DNA from 2 places in the Paenibacillus andongensis genome. Region 2 is predicted to be linked to the other one. Evidence: riboswitches for the same ligand, from Rfam matches in the RefSeq annotation. Region 2 holds a riboswitch; the other holds the start of a gene.
The links. A riboswitch is a leader RNA that binds a small molecule or an ion and turns the genes downstream of it on or off. The one in region 2 is predicted to bind FMN.
Positions count from the first base shown of each region.

Region 1: it holds a riboswitch for FMN, as region 2 does, so the genes downstream of both, NYR53_RS22605 (DMT family transporter) here and ribD (bifunctional diaminohydroxyphosphoribosylaminopyrimidine deaminase/5-amino-6-(5-phosphoribosylamino)uracil reductase RibD) in region 2, are expected to answer to the same signal.

Region 1 covers NZ_CP104467.1:4,956,825-4,965,184, forward strand. Annotated here, with positions in the region: gene NYR53_RS22590 (ABC transporter permease) at 37-861, opposite strand; gene NYR53_RS22595 (LacI family DNA-binding transcriptional regulator) at 892-1,980, opposite strand; gene NYR53_RS22600 (FMN-dependent NADH-azoreductase) at 2,199-2,834, shown strand; gene NYR53_RS22605 (DMT family transporter) at 2,969-3,892, opposite strand; FMN riboswitch at 4,090-4,235, opposite strand; gene NYR53_RS22610 (hypothetical protein) at 4,361-4,789, opposite strand; gene NYR53_RS22615 (hypothetical protein) at 4,942-5,406, opposite strand; gene NYR53_RS22620 (CBO0543 family protein) at 5,390-5,971, opposite strand; gene NYR53_RS22625 (MFS transporter) at 6,171-7,487, shown strand; gene NYR53_RS22630 (alpha-amylase family glycosyl hydrolase) at 7,499-8,360, opposite strand, start outside.
Region 2 covers NZ_CP104467.1:4,628,503-4,636,862, reverse strand. Annotated here, with positions in the region: gene sigF (RNA polymerase sporulation sigma factor SigF) at 1-131, shown strand, start outside; gene NYR53_RS21145 (DUF378 domain-containing protein) at 309-518, opposite strand; gene NYR53_RS21140 (stage V sporulation protein AA) at 698-1,330, shown strand; gene NYR53_RS21135 (stage V sporulation protein AB) at 1,327-1,749, shown strand; gene NYR53_RS21130 (spore germination protein) at 1,926-3,416, shown strand; gene lysA (diaminopimelate decarboxylase) at 3,577-4,908, shown strand; gene NYR53_RS21120 (peptidylprolyl isomerase) at 5,194-5,625, shown strand; FMN riboswitch at 5,829-6,011, shown strand; gene ribD (bifunctional diaminohydroxyphosphoribosylaminopyrimidine deaminase/5-amino-6-(5-phosphoribosylamino)uracil reductase RibD) at 6,248-7,357, shown strand; gene ribE (riboflavin synthase) at 7,374-8,045, shown strand; gene NYR53_RS21105 (bifunctional 3,4-dihydroxy-2-butanone-4-phosphate synthase/GTP cyclohydrolase II) at 8,176-8,360, shown strand, end outside.

The DNA.
Region 1 (8,360 bases), 330 kb from region 2:
GCTTCGGAAGCATATGCTTTGCTAATTGATCTATCGTCATTTGAGTTGGAAGCCGCTGGACATAATATCTGCACTTACAAATCGCTGCGCAGCCAGCAGCAGGATGATCGTAGGCGCCGTCAGAATAATAGAGAATACAGCGCCAGCGTAGGCAGGGTAATCACTGATGATAGAGTACATGACGATCGGCATCGTCTTATAATTGGGGATACCCACCAAGAAGGTGCCCTGTGCTTCATCGAGCGAGTTAAGGAATGTAAAGATCGAAGCCACGATAATGCCAGGCATCGCCATCGGCAGCGTAATACTGCGGAATACGCGGAACGGGCTTGCCCCCACATCCCTTGCTGATTCCTCCTGAGCTGTATGCACATTGCGGAAAGCGGCCGTTGGAATCCAGGTCATGAACATTAGTACATTGATCATATGGATCAAAACAACGCCTATCAACGTGTTCATCAGTCCGAGTTTGTAAAAGAGCACAGCGATCGAAACATAAAGTCCCATTTTAGGAAAAGCATGTGTCAGTAGAAATGAGAACAAGAAGAATCGACTAAGCGGAAATCGTATGCGGGCAAACGCATAGGCTGCTGGGATACAAAGCACAATAGATAGAGCAGTCACGATAGATGCGATTATAAACGACAAGCCGATCGATTTCGCAATATCCTCCTGCTGGAACACAAATGTCCACCATTTCAGTGACCATTCATGGGGCAATACATCCGGGTAAGCCCATTTGCCGGTAAAAGCCAGTATGGCCAGGTTGAGCAGCGGGCCCAAGAAAAAGATAACAAACACGACAAGTATGATAAATTCCACGATTTTCCGTGGGCCTATCGCTTTTAAATACCAACGCATGCGGACTAACAACTCCTTTTCGAGAGAATTTTATTGGGTTGATTGCCGAACAATCAATCTGGGTACAAGCTGCTTAGGATTCTCAATGTTCGCTTCCTGGCGGATAAGCTTGTCTAACAAGCTAAAGGCCTGGGTTCCCATCTCCTCAGTATTCACCCTGACGGTTGTTAAGGAGGGTGAGAACATAGCGGCAAAATCAATATCATCAAAGCCTACAACCGCTACCTGTTCAGGAATGCGTATGGACTGTTCCAACATAAACTTCATGGCACCCAGGGCTATCATATCGTTGGTGGCAAATAGCGCGGTAAACCCTACTGCACGAAACTGCTCCCAATGGGTGCGCATTAACTCATACCCTTCTCCGAAGGTGGAAGTCGATGCTTGCAAGATGGAAGATGTTAGGATCGTATACCCCATTTCTGACATGTAATTCTTAAACCCTTTCAGCCTCAAATTGTGGCTGCGATGCGTCTGCGGCCCAGCAATTACGAAAATCTGACGATGTCCTACATCTGTTAGATACTCGGCGACCATCCGCCCGCCTTCCTCGTCTTGATTGACTATATGCATGACCCCGTCGACATCCGTCGAGCCATTGACCATCACGTAGGGAACTCCGAAATTAGCGATGTAGTCAATGACATTCTGCTGCAAGCGGCTGATCAGGATGAGCCCATCCACCCTTTTTTCCATCATAAAATCGGCAGAACGCAGCGACATATCATGATCTGTCGTAACGAAAACGGAATAATTCAATTTGGCGGCTGTCATCAAAATAGCATCAAGAATTTTGCCATAAAACGGATGAGACGCAATGGGATGATGCTGGCGATAAATGAGTACGCCAATGTTGTGCGTTCTCTGTGAAACCATAGCCCTTGCCACTGCATTTGGCTTATATTGTAGTTCTTCAATCAGCTGGAGCACCTTATCGCGTACCTCCAAGCTCGTATAGCCCTTGCCAGAAATCACCCGCGATACGGTTGATTTGGATACACCGGCACGCAAGGCAATTTCCTTAATCGTAAGATCCATGCTGTAACCCCATTTCTTCGTGTGAGACCGTTCCCACATATCTAAAATAACGCTTAACTGTTTGTCTTGTGTTAACCACAAGATAATAATTTGTAAATCTTCAAAATAATCAAATACCTTGATTACTTTCTATGCTTCTTTTCGTAAAAAAAGACCGCCTCATTGAGAGCTAAATAAACTCCCTGAGCGATCCTTTTTTACACATATTATAAGTTACTAATTTATTGTTTGAAATTTACGCAAAATAAGTTATAATAACAACTGTAATTAATTTAAGTATAGAAGGGAAGTTATTCATTATGGCAACAGTACTTTATATCACAGCACACCCGCACGATCACCAAACATCTTTCAGCCTTGCAGTAGGTAAAGAATTTATCGAAGCTTACCGTGAAGCGAACCCATCAGATGAGGTTATTACAGTTGATCTGTTCAAAGAAGATATTCCTCAAATTGATGCTGATGTATTCAGCGGTTGGGGAAAACTACAATCAGGAACTGCTTTTGACCAGTTGTCTGATGCAGAAAAAGCAAAAGTAGCACGTTTAGGCGCTCTGGTTGACCAATTCGTAGCTGCAGATAAATATGTTTTCGTTTCTCCAATGTGGAACTTCTCGTTCCCTCCAGTTTTGAAAGCTTACATTGATGCCGTTTCTGTTGCAGGCAAAACTTTCAAATATACGGAAAGTGGTCCTGTTGGCTTGTTGACAAACAAAAAAGGATTGCATATCCAAGCAAGTGGCGGCATTTATTCCGAAGGCCCTGCTGCTGCATTCGAAAGTGGCTTCAGCTACCTGAAAAAAATCTCACAATTCTACGGTATCCCATCCTTCGAAGGCATTTTTGTTGAAGGCATGGCTGTAACTCCGGATCAAGCGCAATCCATTAAAGAAAAAGCAATTACTAAAGCAAAAGATCTTGCAACTCGTTTCTAAGAAAATAGAAAGAGCTGTCCAAAAGGGTTATATACACCTTGAGGGGTAGAAAAAGGAGCTGTCCTCAGTAGATTTTCTACTTTTGGGACAGCTCCTTTTTACATTCTATGATCGAAATTCTTGTTTGATATGGCTTAAACATTTCCTTTACTACGGCTCATGAACCATAGGGTTAACCAAATAAATACAAAACCTACTAATTGCCCTAAGGTCAGCTTTTGACCAAATACGATCCAGTTAATACATACTCCTACTGCTGGGAAAGCTAACTCGGCAAGCGTTGCAAAGAATGCCTTGGTTGATGACAGCCCCTTATAATAAAGGAGCATGCTGATCAACCCTGGGAAAAAGGCCTGAAACAGCAGGTTGACTGCGATAAGTGTCAGATCACCACTAGAACCGCCTACATGCCAAGCATCGCCACTTACCAAAAGAACAACCGTTAGCAGCGGGATCGCCATCAGGAAGCGCAGTGAGGTAACAACAGGGAAATCCAAGTTTTTTTGAAGCAGGTACTTGCCCATGACGGTCGAACCACCCCATAAGACAGCCGCCAATATTGAAAATAAGCAGCTTAACGTGCCTAAATCCTTTAAGCCCATCTCTGGTGAATTAAAACCAAACGTTAACAGATACGTGCCCAGCAGCGCCAATCCGACATAGACAAAAAATTTGGAAGGCAGTGTCTCTTTAAGCAGTAAACGAGCCAATACAATGGCGAATAAGGGCTGCAGCTTCTGCAAAAGCAGGACGGAGTTTGCACTGCCGTGAGCGAAAGCTGAAGTGAAGAGTATGGTGGCTATGGCCGATCCACCCCAAGAAATAAATAGAAGAGCACCAATTACGGCTAGTGATAGTTTTCCGGCTAAGGACTTACGGTACTTGATCAGCACTGGAAGCGCATAGCAGGCCAGTAGCAAATGCTCAATGAACACTATTTGAGCAGAGGTAAAACTTTTCAACAATAAGATTCGAAAGAGAGGGTCCAACCCCCAAAGTGTAGCTCCAAGTGCTACATACCAGATCCCATTGATACCGCTGGTACTTGATGAATACAAACTTGCGCGCTTACTTCCTAGCTTAAATACATTTTCCAATTCAAAAACCTCCCAATAGGCGAGACTTTGAGATTAGCTCAAAGATCCCTAGATGATGTTTTGAATTGAACCTTCTGAAAGAGACAATGCCCCTGTTTACAAGCAACAGGGGCATTGACAAACAGACCTGTTAAAAATAGAATTTTTAACAAGTTGTCCTTCACCTTCTCTCATCCGGACTATACCGTCGGCCTTGGAATTTCACCAAGTCAGTCCCCGTCTAAACAGACTGGGAGTCGCGGGCTTGAGATACTTACGTATCCTCACCGCCGGTAGGGAATTGCACCCTGCCCCGAAGGTTCAAATCTCAAATTCACACTTACTTAATACAAGTAACATTAAATTGAATATTAACATCTTAAAATAAAAAAAGCAAGGATTTTCATCTCTGCTTCGCTTCACCTTCTGCAATTTTCAACATGATAACTTTCACTCTGTTATATACCAGTTTCTTCTCGTATTTATTTCACCTTGCGCTCTTAAAAGAATACGTAAGGCCTTCTCAATTTCTTCATCCGCTCGTCTCAGTTTGTCTGCCGAAACACTTCGCTTTGAGGCTCCGAGTGCATCTATCGCTTCGTTAATTTTGTCATTAATTTCTTCTCTCGAGACTCTCGTCATACCGTTTCTCCCCTCCCTTGTACTCGGACTTTTCATGTAATTATGCACGACTTCTGTTTCTTGCATCTCAAATATATTGCTTGGAAATTCTTGCATCACTTTTTCTTGCTTCAATATTTCTTTATTCACCATTTCTTTCTTCACTGGGGCTTTCTTCGCTTTTTCTTGCTTCATTGGTGCTTTCTTAACTGGTTCTTTCTTCATTAGCTCTTTCTTCACTAATGCATTTTTCAACATTACTTCCCCCCATTTCCCCATACTATATCTTATGCTTATGGTAGAAATGACGATTGGGTATATACAACATACATGATATATAATCCTGAAGTGATAGATGCAAAAAGAAAAAGGGATCTCCATCTGTCCTATATATCCGACAGGGATACCCTTTATAATATCGAGTGGCGTCGTTTTAAAAAAAGAAACACAACAATACCTATCGCGATTCCAATGAATGAAAACAACATAGGCAGCCATACGGGACCCAAAAGAATACCGAAAGGTTGAAGTTCATCCGAATAGATGATACCTACTGTCCCTAGAAAAGCTCCTAATACAAAAGGAATATACGCATACTCTGCGGTATCTCCCCCGTCTTTATAAGCATCCCAAATTCCAAACATGTAGAGACAGGGGTAAAACATGAGCCAATGATAGTCGGTTTGTTGGATGGCCTCTTGAATGTTTCCTTTGAAGCTGTCGATAATAATTTGATTGAGATCTGACATGTAGTTCACGATGAATTCCATGATGATCAACGTGATTGCTTTAAAATACTTCCCGTTTAAAAACTGACCAAACCCAGGGAGTGCGATGCTCCATAATAATTTCTCAATTTTATTGGATTTGTGCATAGTTGTCATTTGGCAGTCGGTGATTTGCCATGCTTGCGATGATCTCAGGTGAAAGCATCTTACTGTGTGATCGTTCCTCTACATAATTTTCTCCTCTTACATACATATCAGGTGTAATTCTTTTTAATAAACCCACAAACCCTCTTATTGTAAACAAAGTAAAATTAATGCATGCAAATGTATGAAGAGCCGTCCAGGATTTCCATTTAAACAAATCGGTTTTCCTTTCTAAAAACCATTGAAGCAAAGTCATTGGTCCACTAAAAAATAGACTTCTCGTTATGAGTTCAAGTGGTTTGCTTTGATACGTATATCTAACCCAGACTACACTTAAAAGAGGATAGAATAACAAATCGTACAAAATATTGGTATCAAATACTTTGGCCAATGGACGAACGGGGTACGATATCTTCCCTTTTTTAATAAAGAAGGAATCTAACGAACTTGACAAAACGCATTTCGCAAAGAATACGGTTAGATACATGAGCAAGTTATTACGTTTCAAAACGAATGGGGCAGCTGCTAATGATGAGGCAAATAAAATCCGCAATAAAATCTTTTCCATACCGTTTTCCCCCTTTAATTACTTTCTTCCTCTACCTGTAGTGTGGATAAATAAACAGTCTATTATTCATGAAAGGAAAAGCCAGCGAACCATGGAAACATAAAAAGAGCTGCCGCGGGCAGCTCTTTTTATGTTGGAGTGACATTTGTATAATAGGGGATAGATATAATAACATACTAGTAAGACAGGATGGTAAAGGATGAACGATAAAATTGTAATGCCGGTATGGACGATTGGCTTGTTCATCGTTGTCATGAATACAACGATGTTCAATGTTTCTATCCCTAGTATTATTCAAGATCTTGGCATCACGGCAGATCTCGGATCATGGGTGATCTCTAGCTACTCCATCGGATATGCCTTATCGACAGTTATTTATAGTAGGCTCTCAGATGTCTTACCGATTCGTAAACTGCTGATCGTCGGGCTCTTGGTGCTGGGTCTTTCATCGATTTTCGGATTATTTGCCCGGGAATTCCATGCTTTACTCATGGCTCGCATTCTTCAATCTGCAGGCGCTGGGGTGATGGCAGGCCTTGGTTTGGTTCTGGCTAGTCGATATATTCCAATTGAAAGAAGAGGGTCAGCCATCGCCATGATTTCCGCAGGAAGCGCTATGGCTTTCGGGCTCGGTCCAATCGTTGGCGGCTTGATCAGTGAATATTTTGGGTGGAACGGATTGTTCGCAATTACTTGTCTGGTTCTCGTTATACTTCCTATTCTAGTGCGACTGCTTCCCAAAGAAAATGCGGCAGCCTTTCGGTTCGATATTCTGGGTGCTTGCTTAACGATCGTTAATGCAACTACGCTGCTGTTAGCTGTGACGCAAGTTTCTGCCGCTTGGCTTGCCGTCAGTTGTCTTTCATTGCTTCTACATGCTTGGCACTTGAAACGAGCAGACAATACGTTCATTAACCCTGAACTATTGAGAAATCCAACTTATCTTAAACTGGTTACGATCGGGTTTTGCATCTTGGTTTTGAACCTTGGTAATTTATTTCTAATGCCATTGGTGCTAGCCAAGTTGTTCCATCAATCAGCTATGATGATTGGCTTAACCATAGCCCCAGGGGCCATTTTGTCAGCCTTCCTGACACGTTTTGTCGGACGATGGATAGATCGATACGGGAATCTACGCTTTATGTTTATAGGGCATTGTATGTTATCTTTGGTGATGATTGGTTTTTATACGACTCTTGGTGCTTCGCCATTTGTTACACTTCTTGGATATCTTTGTTTTTCACCTGCTTTTTCAGCAACGATTGCATCTTTGAACAACGAGACCTCACGTATTCTTCCAAAATCATTAATAGGTTCTGGCATGGGACTTATGCAGCTTATCCAATTTTTTGGAGGCTCAATTTCGGTTGCGATTTGTGGAATTCTTCTCGAGATTCAAAAGAATACGCCACTTCCTTATTCCTTCAAACACGTTTATGGCCTTTTATTTTTGGTAGGTCTTAGTTCTCTAAGCATGTTGCTGTGGTACAAGCTTACTGTACCAAAACAAACTTGATAAATCTTTTTCTAATTGGATATTCTATATATGATTGTTTCATAACTATTAATCCATTGTTTAGATGAATCATTTACGTAACTAAGGTTGTCTCTTCCAGTTCGATAGATCAAATTTACTCTATCATTGATGAATTCGCCTGCCAAGGTGTCATGATCAAAACTTACAAATAATGAATCATTTGATAAATTAACAACCACCAAATATTCACTACCCTCGTACTGCCTCAAGTAAGATAAAACCAACTCTTCCGAATTGCGAATGAACGTTAGTTCGCCCTTCCAAAATGCTGGATTATTCGTTCGAAGATGGATCAGAAATTTATAGTGCTCAAACATCTCCGCATCGAATTGATCCCAATTCAGCCTGTATTCATCGAATAAGGATGTCCATGTTTCCAACGTAGTTTCATTAAATTCCTGTCCCATCATAATGAAGGGGACCCCTTCAAGCGTCAGAAAGATAGATGCAGCTGCTTTTGCAAGCTTTTCGCCAAAATAGTCACTAGCTCTTGAACGTTCTTTTTCCTCCAGCCATTTCATTCTTAACGCATTTCTCGGAAAGCTGTACTTATGAGAGTTATAAATGGCTATAAAATCGTTCTGTGTGATCGTTCCGTCAGCCATATCCCGTATCAGAATGCGGGGACTGCCGTCGTAGGTCAAGTCACAAGATTCAATATGGTGATACTCATCGTAGGATTGCGAGATCAGGATAAGATCAGTTTTTACTTCTTGAAGGGCATGCTTAATTTCAGTGAGAAAATCATAAGGCGTAATGTCCGAATCGTCCAATCGAATACCGTCAAAATCAAACTGGACGATCCAATATTTCATTGCCTCAATGACATATTTCCTCATCTCGCGGTTATTA
Region 2 (8,360 bases):
TTGTTTATCTCCGTTATTTCCGAGATCAAACGCAATCCGAGGTCGCAAGCAGGCTAGGTATTTCCCAAGTGCAGGTATCACGGTTGGAAAAGAAAATCTTGCAATCGATTAAAGATCAGATTGCTCAATAACAGTCTTTCGAGACAAATAACCGTTCCTCTTATGAGGAACGGTTATTGTCTATGTAGAGACAGAGCGTAAATTAATGGTTGAACAAGTTAGATAGTCCGCACTGCATATTAAAGAGCCGCTGATTACCCGAATTCTTCACTTGGGTAGTTTGCGGCTTTTTGTGGTCACGAACATGTTTATCGGGCAGAGTGCCTGTCGTCTGAATAAAATCTCACGCAGTAAATTCCGCATAAGCCTACTATCGTATAAACGATGCGGCTTAGACCGGAAGATTCACGATGTGAATCTCCTCCCAATAAAGCAGAAACTAAATCCCACTCGAAAAGCCCAACCAAGAGCCAATTCAGCGCACCAATAATGACTAGTGTTAACGCGAATTTCGCCATGTTATCACCTTCTTTATATGGAATAAGTTATCGTTATTCGATCTTACTATGCCATAATGCAGGTGACATTATTCCTGGAGAATTTACCATCTTATCAGGTGTTTATGGGAAGGAAAGATTTTGCATACTACTGCTATACATGGAGGATTCACCGTAAAGCTCTGAGGGGGAGTGAAACCATGGTTCGAGAGGGAAAACCTTGTCTATACATCCGGCTTCGCCGAAAAGCTAGCGTTCGCAAAGGGAATGTTGTGCATTTACGTCATATCGCTCAGATATTCGTGGAGCCTGAATATGAGAAAGCTCTAAACGAGTTGGTCATCCATCATCCTCAACATGAAGATGGTAATCGCGTACTCATTGACATGATGCTGATCGTTCGTAAAGTGAAAGATCTTTATCCACAGCTGCAAATAGAGCATTTCGGAGAACCACATGTGCTTCTCGAGATTATCTCCGATCCTAGAAAGCCAAGTCCGATACTAATCGGATTGGTTTGGTTGCTCTTGTTCATCGGTTCGGGATTGGCCATCATGAATTTTCATGCTGATGTATCCATGTTGGAAGTTCACCAACGCATTTATGAATTGATGACAGGGAAAAAGGTGGAGCATCCACTCATTCTGCAAATCCCTTATTCCTTAGGGATAGGGGTTGGAATGGTCATTTTTTTCAACCATCTGTTTAAGAAGAAATTCAATGAAGAACCGAGTCCGCTTGAAGTGGAGATGTTCATGTATCAGGAAAATATAAACCATTATGTGATAACCGAAGAATACATCAAAATTCATGAGAAAGGAGACCGTCCGTGATTACCCTATTTGGGGGAGCCTTCTTGGCGGCTTTTATCGGATTAGCTGGTGGAATCGCTGTTGGCAGCGGCATGGTAGCGTTCCTTGTGGTACTGGATATTATTCCGAGACTTGCCCAGATCACACGTTCGTTTTCGAAAATTCATGCGTATGAAGCGGCTGTTGTGATGGGCTCACTTTTATTTACTTGGGTTGATTTCAGCGATGCCAAGGTCCACCTTTTTCCGATGGGAACAGCATTAGTGGGCATATTTGCCGGTTGTTTTGTTGGCATGCTAGCGGCAGCCTTAACAGAAATCATTAACGTGCTGCCTATTCTTGCCAAGCGTGTTGGCATGGGATCTTACATGATTTTGCTGCTCATGGCGATGATTTTCGGTAAAGTATTTGGATCTTTGTTTGAATGGTTATTTTATTAACGTGTGTTGAAGGAGGCGCTAAAGTGAAGTTTATTGTGAAAAGGGGAAGCGGGAGCGATCAGAATGATTCGAATGAACGAAATGAATCAGACGAATCGAACAAATCACAGGAACAGAATGAGAAATTAGCCATAGATGAGGAAGGGAATTTATCTGCATACAATCCGATTACGGACATGACGTCGGAGGAAAAGGCACTCAAAATTCAGGAAGATATCCCCAGAAGTATTCGAGAAGTTCGAAGGGTGCTGGAAGAACGAGTAGGGCTCGATCGAAGTTTTGATCTCGTCCTCAGAGAAATGGTGTTCGGATCCAAGCGTGTAGGTATTTTCTATTGCAATGGATTTGCCAAAGATACGGTGTTAACCGATATCATTACACGTCTCACTTATGCGGATGAAGAATCCGTCTCACATCATACCTTGGAAGCATTCATTGAAAAATTAATTCCGCACATTCAAGTGAAGACCTACAAGAAAATGTCTGAAGTCGTAGGACAAGTTTTAATGGGCGGAACGGCGTTTTTCATTGAAGGGGAGACAGCAGGCATTACGATCGATGCCAAAAGTTTTCCGATTCGCTCGATCGGTGAACCTGATTTGGAGCGGGTTGTGCGAGGTTCTCGAGATGGCTTCGTGGAAACCCTTTTATTGAATGTGACTCTTGTCAGACGTAGAATTCGCGATGAGAGATTTAAGCTGGAAATCATGCAAATCGGCAAACGAACCAAGACGGATGTCTGTTTAGCTTATATCAATGATATTGCTGACGCAAGCTTGGTTCAAGCCGTGAAAGATAAAATAAAGAATGTTGAAATCGACGGACTTCCTCTCGCTGAAAAGCAGCTGGAAGAAGCGATTGTAAATAAGGGGTGGAACCCGTATCCGATGGTTCGATATTCGGAACGGCCGGATGTTGTCTCCGCCCATTTACTTGAAGGACATGTATGTGTTTTTGTGGACACATCGCCGAGCGTCATGATCCTGCCGACAACGTTTTTCCATCATGTACAGCATGCAGAGGAATATCGACAAACGCCTTTCATTGGTACTTATTTAAGGTGGGTACGTTTTGCTGGAATTATGGCTTCGATTTTCCTGCTCCCTCTTTGGTTTATGATGGTAATGGATCCTTCCTTAAAGCCGCCGGGACTAGAATTTCTCGGTCCGCAGAAGGAAGGAACCCTGCCGCTATTGGTTCAGTTCTTGTTAGCGGATATAGGGATTGATCTCATGCGAATGGCAGCGGTACATACACCTACACCGCTCGCTACAGCAATGGGTTTGGTGGCAGCCATTTTGGTTGGAGATATCGCGGTAAAAACGGGTCTCTTTATCAATGAGGTTATCCTGTATCTGGCCCTCGCCTCCATTGGGATGTTCGCGACACCGAGCTATGAATTGGGTCTAGCTAATCGAATAGTAAGGCTCGCTCTCTTAATCATCGTGGCGATCTTCCACGTCCCTGGATTTGTAGTAGGCTCAACGTTATGGCTGATTCTGCTGGCCACGAGGAAATCCTTTAATGCACCCTATATGTGGCCCTTTATTCCATTTAACGCCAAAAGCTTCTTTGCGATTCTGGTTCGTCGTCCGGTGCTTGCTGGCAAAACGCGGCTAAGTATTACAAAGCCAATCGATGGCACACGTCAACCAAAATCAAAATAACCTAAAAAGGACAGGGGATTTCCCTGTCCTTTTTTGCTTTTATGTCGAAGCGTGTATTGTCAAAAGCGCATGCCATATGGTACTTTTAATAGTAATGTACATTAACCTCTTTGGCGGAATATAGCAAGAAGATGGTTCAGGGAGAGAGGGAATTAAAGCTATGTATTTACATGGTACTAGTAAAATAAACGACCAAGGCCACCTCGAAATCGGCGGTGTCGATGCAACGAAATTGGTTGCAGAATACGGCACACCTTTATATGTATTTGACGAAGCGTTAGTACGCGGGCGCTGCCGTGAATTCGTAGAAGCTTTCAAAGCATCCGGTCTGAAATTCCAAGTGGCTTATGCAAGTAAAGCATTCTGCGTAATGGCGATGTGCCGAATCGTAGACGAAGAGGGAATGTCACTTGATGTTGTTTCCGATGGTGAGCTTTATACGGCGCTCCAAGCAGGCTTCCCAGCAGAGCGAATTCATTTCCATGGCAATAACAAAACAATCGCTGAATTGGAAATGGCGATCGATGCCAAAATCGGCTGTTTCGTCGTTGATAACTTTATCGAACTTCAAATGTTGAATGCAATTGCCGAAGAGAAGCACCAAAAGGTGAAGATCTTACTGCGGATTACACCGGGCGTTGAGGCACATACGCATGAATATATTTCTACTGGCCAGGAGGATTCCAAATTCGGATTCGACATGGGCAATGGATCGGCATTCCGCGCAGTTCAAGAAGCTTCGCAATTAAGTAATGTGGAACTATTGGGCGTTCATTCCCATATTGGCTCCCAAATTTTTGAAGTAGAAGGCTTCCGCATGGCAGCTGAGAAAGTGGCTGGCTTTGCCGTTCAAGTTCGCAAAGAAATAGGCATTACGTTCAAGGTCATTAACTTGGGCGGTGGTTTCGGAATTCGTTATGTGAATGAAGATAGTCCACTTCCGGTTGCCGTTTATGTGAAAGCTATTACAGACGCGATTAAAGACAACTTCGGCAGCAATGATTTTCCGATGCCCGAAATTTGGGTTGAACCAGGTCGCAGCATCGTTGGTGACGCGGGAACTACGTTGTACACAGTAGGTACAACCAAGGATATTCCAGGGGTGCGTAAATATGTAGCTGTTGATGGCGGCATGACTGACAATCCACGTCCTGCTTTGTATGATGCTGTGTATGAGGCGATGTTGGCTAATCGCGCAACAGAGCAACCGACCGAGGTTGTATCTATTGCAGGGAAATGCTGTGAGAGCGGCGATATGCTGATCTGGGATCTGAACCTGCCAAAAGTAAGTTCAGGAGACATTCTCGCTGTATCTTGTACAGGTGCATACAATTATGCAATGGCAAGCAATTATAACCGTATCCGCCGTCCAGGCGTTGTGTTCGTGAAAGATGGTCAAAGTGATCTCGTCGTGAAACGCGAAACGTTCGAAAATATCGTGGGTAATGACATCATTCCTGCAAGAATGAAACAGATGAGCGAGACCGTTTAATTGGTTGTTTAATAATAAGAAGGAAACCTCAGCTTTTCCGGGGTTTCCTTCTTTGCGTTTTTTTCATCGAAATGGAATGTCAGTTCGAGTTTCGAATGTCGCGATGTAAACCTGCTCATGGACCAGACCAGCCATATCGGCAACTTCACACGTTGCGGGAAGCACATATTCGCTGTCAAACCGAACATGGTCGGGGTAGAATTGTGTTAGAAATATAGTGCAGTTTGTGAAATGGAAGGTTTCATAGTAGAATAAGATATTATTTCCTAAAGGAGTGGACCACAAATGGCCAAACAAGCAAAAATTAAACTAGCAGGTGGCGGCGAAGTCGTTATCGATCTTTTCGAAAACGATGCTCCGAATACCGTTGCTAACTTTGAAAAATTAGCAAACTCCGGTTTCTACAACGGACTTGTTTTTCATCGTGTTATTCCAGGATTCGTAGCACAAGGTGGTTGTCCTTCAGGAACAGGAACTGGTGGCCCTGGTTACCAAATCAACTGTGAAATCAACCCGAACAAACATGAGCGCGGCTCCTTGGCTATGGCTCATGCAGGCAGAAATACAGGTGGAAGCCAGTTCTATATTGCTTACCAACCACAACCGCATTTGGATGGACAACACACCGTATTCGGTAAAGTAACCAAAGGCATGGAGTTAGTCGATGCTTTCAAAGGCAAAGATTTGATGGAGAAAGTTGAAGTTGTAGAAGTATAAATCGTTTCTTCGAAAAGAAGTCTGTTGATTCATTTCAACAGGTTTCTTTTTTTGAGTTAATTCCGAGTGAAATCATAGAAAAAGTAAGAAATTAACATGAAAAGCAAAAAAGCACTTGCTTTTTGTAAGTGTGAGTGATAAATTTTTCATTACCAAAGTAATTTTTAGCTAGTTCTTAGTTGTAAGTTACTTTTATATGTATGCAAAACCTTCGGGGCGTGGTGAAATTCCACACCGGCGGTGATTCGATCGCATGTACCCGTTACATGATTTCGATAAGTCCGTGACCCGTTTTGAAGCTAGCGGTACCTGACACACAGCTTCGCTACGGCTGATCCGGTGCAATTCCGGAACCGACAGTATAGTCTGGATGGGAGAAGGAAAACGCGAACATTTGATTTCGCTATGCATGCTTGTACATTTTTTCACGTAAACAAAAATTCGGCAGGTCTGTTTTTTGAAGCAGATACGTCGGTGTTGTTTGATTTGATCAAAAATGCGGCAAGTATGGATGGTAGAAGCTTCTTCGTGTTATCTAGACAATCTCTGGCCCCTATCCGATATACGGAGGGGCCTTTTTGCATTCAAATTTTGGAAGGAATTTTGAAAGGCGGTGAACTTCGTGCATGTACTGAATGACGAAGCATACATGAGACTGGCTCTGCAAATGGCTGAAAGTGCTCTTGGGCAGACGGGGATTAATCCTGTAGTAGGGTGTGTCCTTGTGAAAAATGGACGCATCGTTGGCATGGGAGCACACCTGAAGCGCGGACATGGCCATGCCGAGGTTCTCGCCTTGCAAATGGCAGGCGAGGAAGCTAAGGGCAGCACGGCTTACGTGACATTAGAGCCGTGCAGTCACTTTGGCAAGACGCCACCTTGCAGCGACCGACTCATTGAGGCGGGCGTGTCACGGGTTGTCGTCGCTGGAACAGATCCGAACCCGCAGGTTGCTGGGACAGGCATCGCTAAGTTGAGAGAGCATGGGCTCGATGTGACGGTTGGGCTGCTTGCAGAGGAGGCCGCGACCATGAACGAGGCCTTCAACAAATACATCGTCACCCGCATGCCTTATGTGACGATGAAGACTGCGAGCACGCTGGACGGTCGCATCGCCTCGCATACTGGCGACAGCAAGTGGATCACGTCGCCAGCGTCACGTGCCTTCGTTCACACCCTGCGCCATCGGCACCAGGGGATCATGGTCGGCGTTAGCACGGTCATCGCCGACGACCCGCTGCTGAGCGCGCGCGGCGACGTACCGGCTGTGCAGCCGGTACGGATCGTCGCGGACTCGCGCTTGCGAGTCCCTCTGGGTGCCCGGGTGCTCACGGAGCAGGATCGTCAGCCGACGATCCTGCTCGCGAGCGCTCAGGCGCCCGCAGAGAGACGTGCCGCGCTGGAAGCGCACGGCATCACGGTCCTTACCTGCGGGGACGGCCCGCAGGTAGACCTGACGCTCGCCATGCGGCAGCTCGGCGAGCGCGAAATCGGCTCCATCCTCCTAGAGGGTGGAGGGAAGCTTAACGGCGCCATGCTGGAACGGCGCCTGATCGATAAGCTGGTGCTGATGTTTGCGCCGAAAATTATCGGCGGTGGCTCTGCAGCACCTGTAAACATCAACTTCGACGGCTTCGCGAAGATGGATGATGCGATTACGCTCGACCGACTCAAGGTCGAGCAGTTCGGTCCGGATATTTGCATAACCGGCTATCCGAATTATAAGAGCTAACGAATGGAGGACTTGCATGTTTACCGGAATTATCGAAGAAATCGGCCACATGCGCCGCATTCATAGTCAAGGGCAAGCGATGGTGTTGACTATCGCTGCCAAGAAAGTGCTTGAAGATGTCCACCTGGGTGACAGCATTTCTGTAAACGGCGTCTGTTTGACGGTCATTGCCTTTGATAACGACTCATTTTCCGTGGATGTTATGCCAGAAACATATCGCAAGACGAATCTTCGCAAACTACAAACTGGCACACGCGTGAATTTGGAGCGGGCCATGGCAGCGAATGGTCGGTTCGGCGGGCATATTGTCCAAGGACATGTGGATGCAACCGCAACGATACTTTCACGAATACCCGAAGAAAATGCTGTCGTATATCGGTTCGAACCGGAGAATAAGTACATTTTCCGATATATCATTTCCGGGGGTTCCATCACAATTGACGGCATAAGCCTTACCGTTGTTGATGTCAATGATCGTGAAGTGGCGGTTTCCATCATCCCGCATACTCTCGCTCAAACGGTTCTCCATGATAAAAAGGCCGGGGATTCGGTCAATATAGAATGTGACGTGCTAGGTAAGTATATGGAGCGTCTACTAAAGTTCGGTCCATCTGAATCTTCCGATGGAAACGGGAAAAAGCAAAGTACGCTGACTGCGAGCTTTCTTGCCGATAACGGCTTTATGTAGCAGTACGAATTTTGTTTTGCAAAAGCAAAACTCAAGCTTATGCTTACGAAGAAAGCTTTGCTAAAGCAAAGCTCAAGCTTATGCTTACGAAGATAGTTTTGCTAAAGCAAAACTCTTAGGAGAGGTGAATATGACACAAATAATCTTCAACACCATAGAAGAAGCGCTTAACGATCTCAAACTAGGCAAAGTCATTATTGCGGTGGACGATGAAGACCGTGAGAACGAAGGCGACTTTATCGCGCTTGCCGATAAAACAACACCTGAAGTCATTAATTTCATGATCAAGGAAGGACGTGGACTCGTATGTGCACC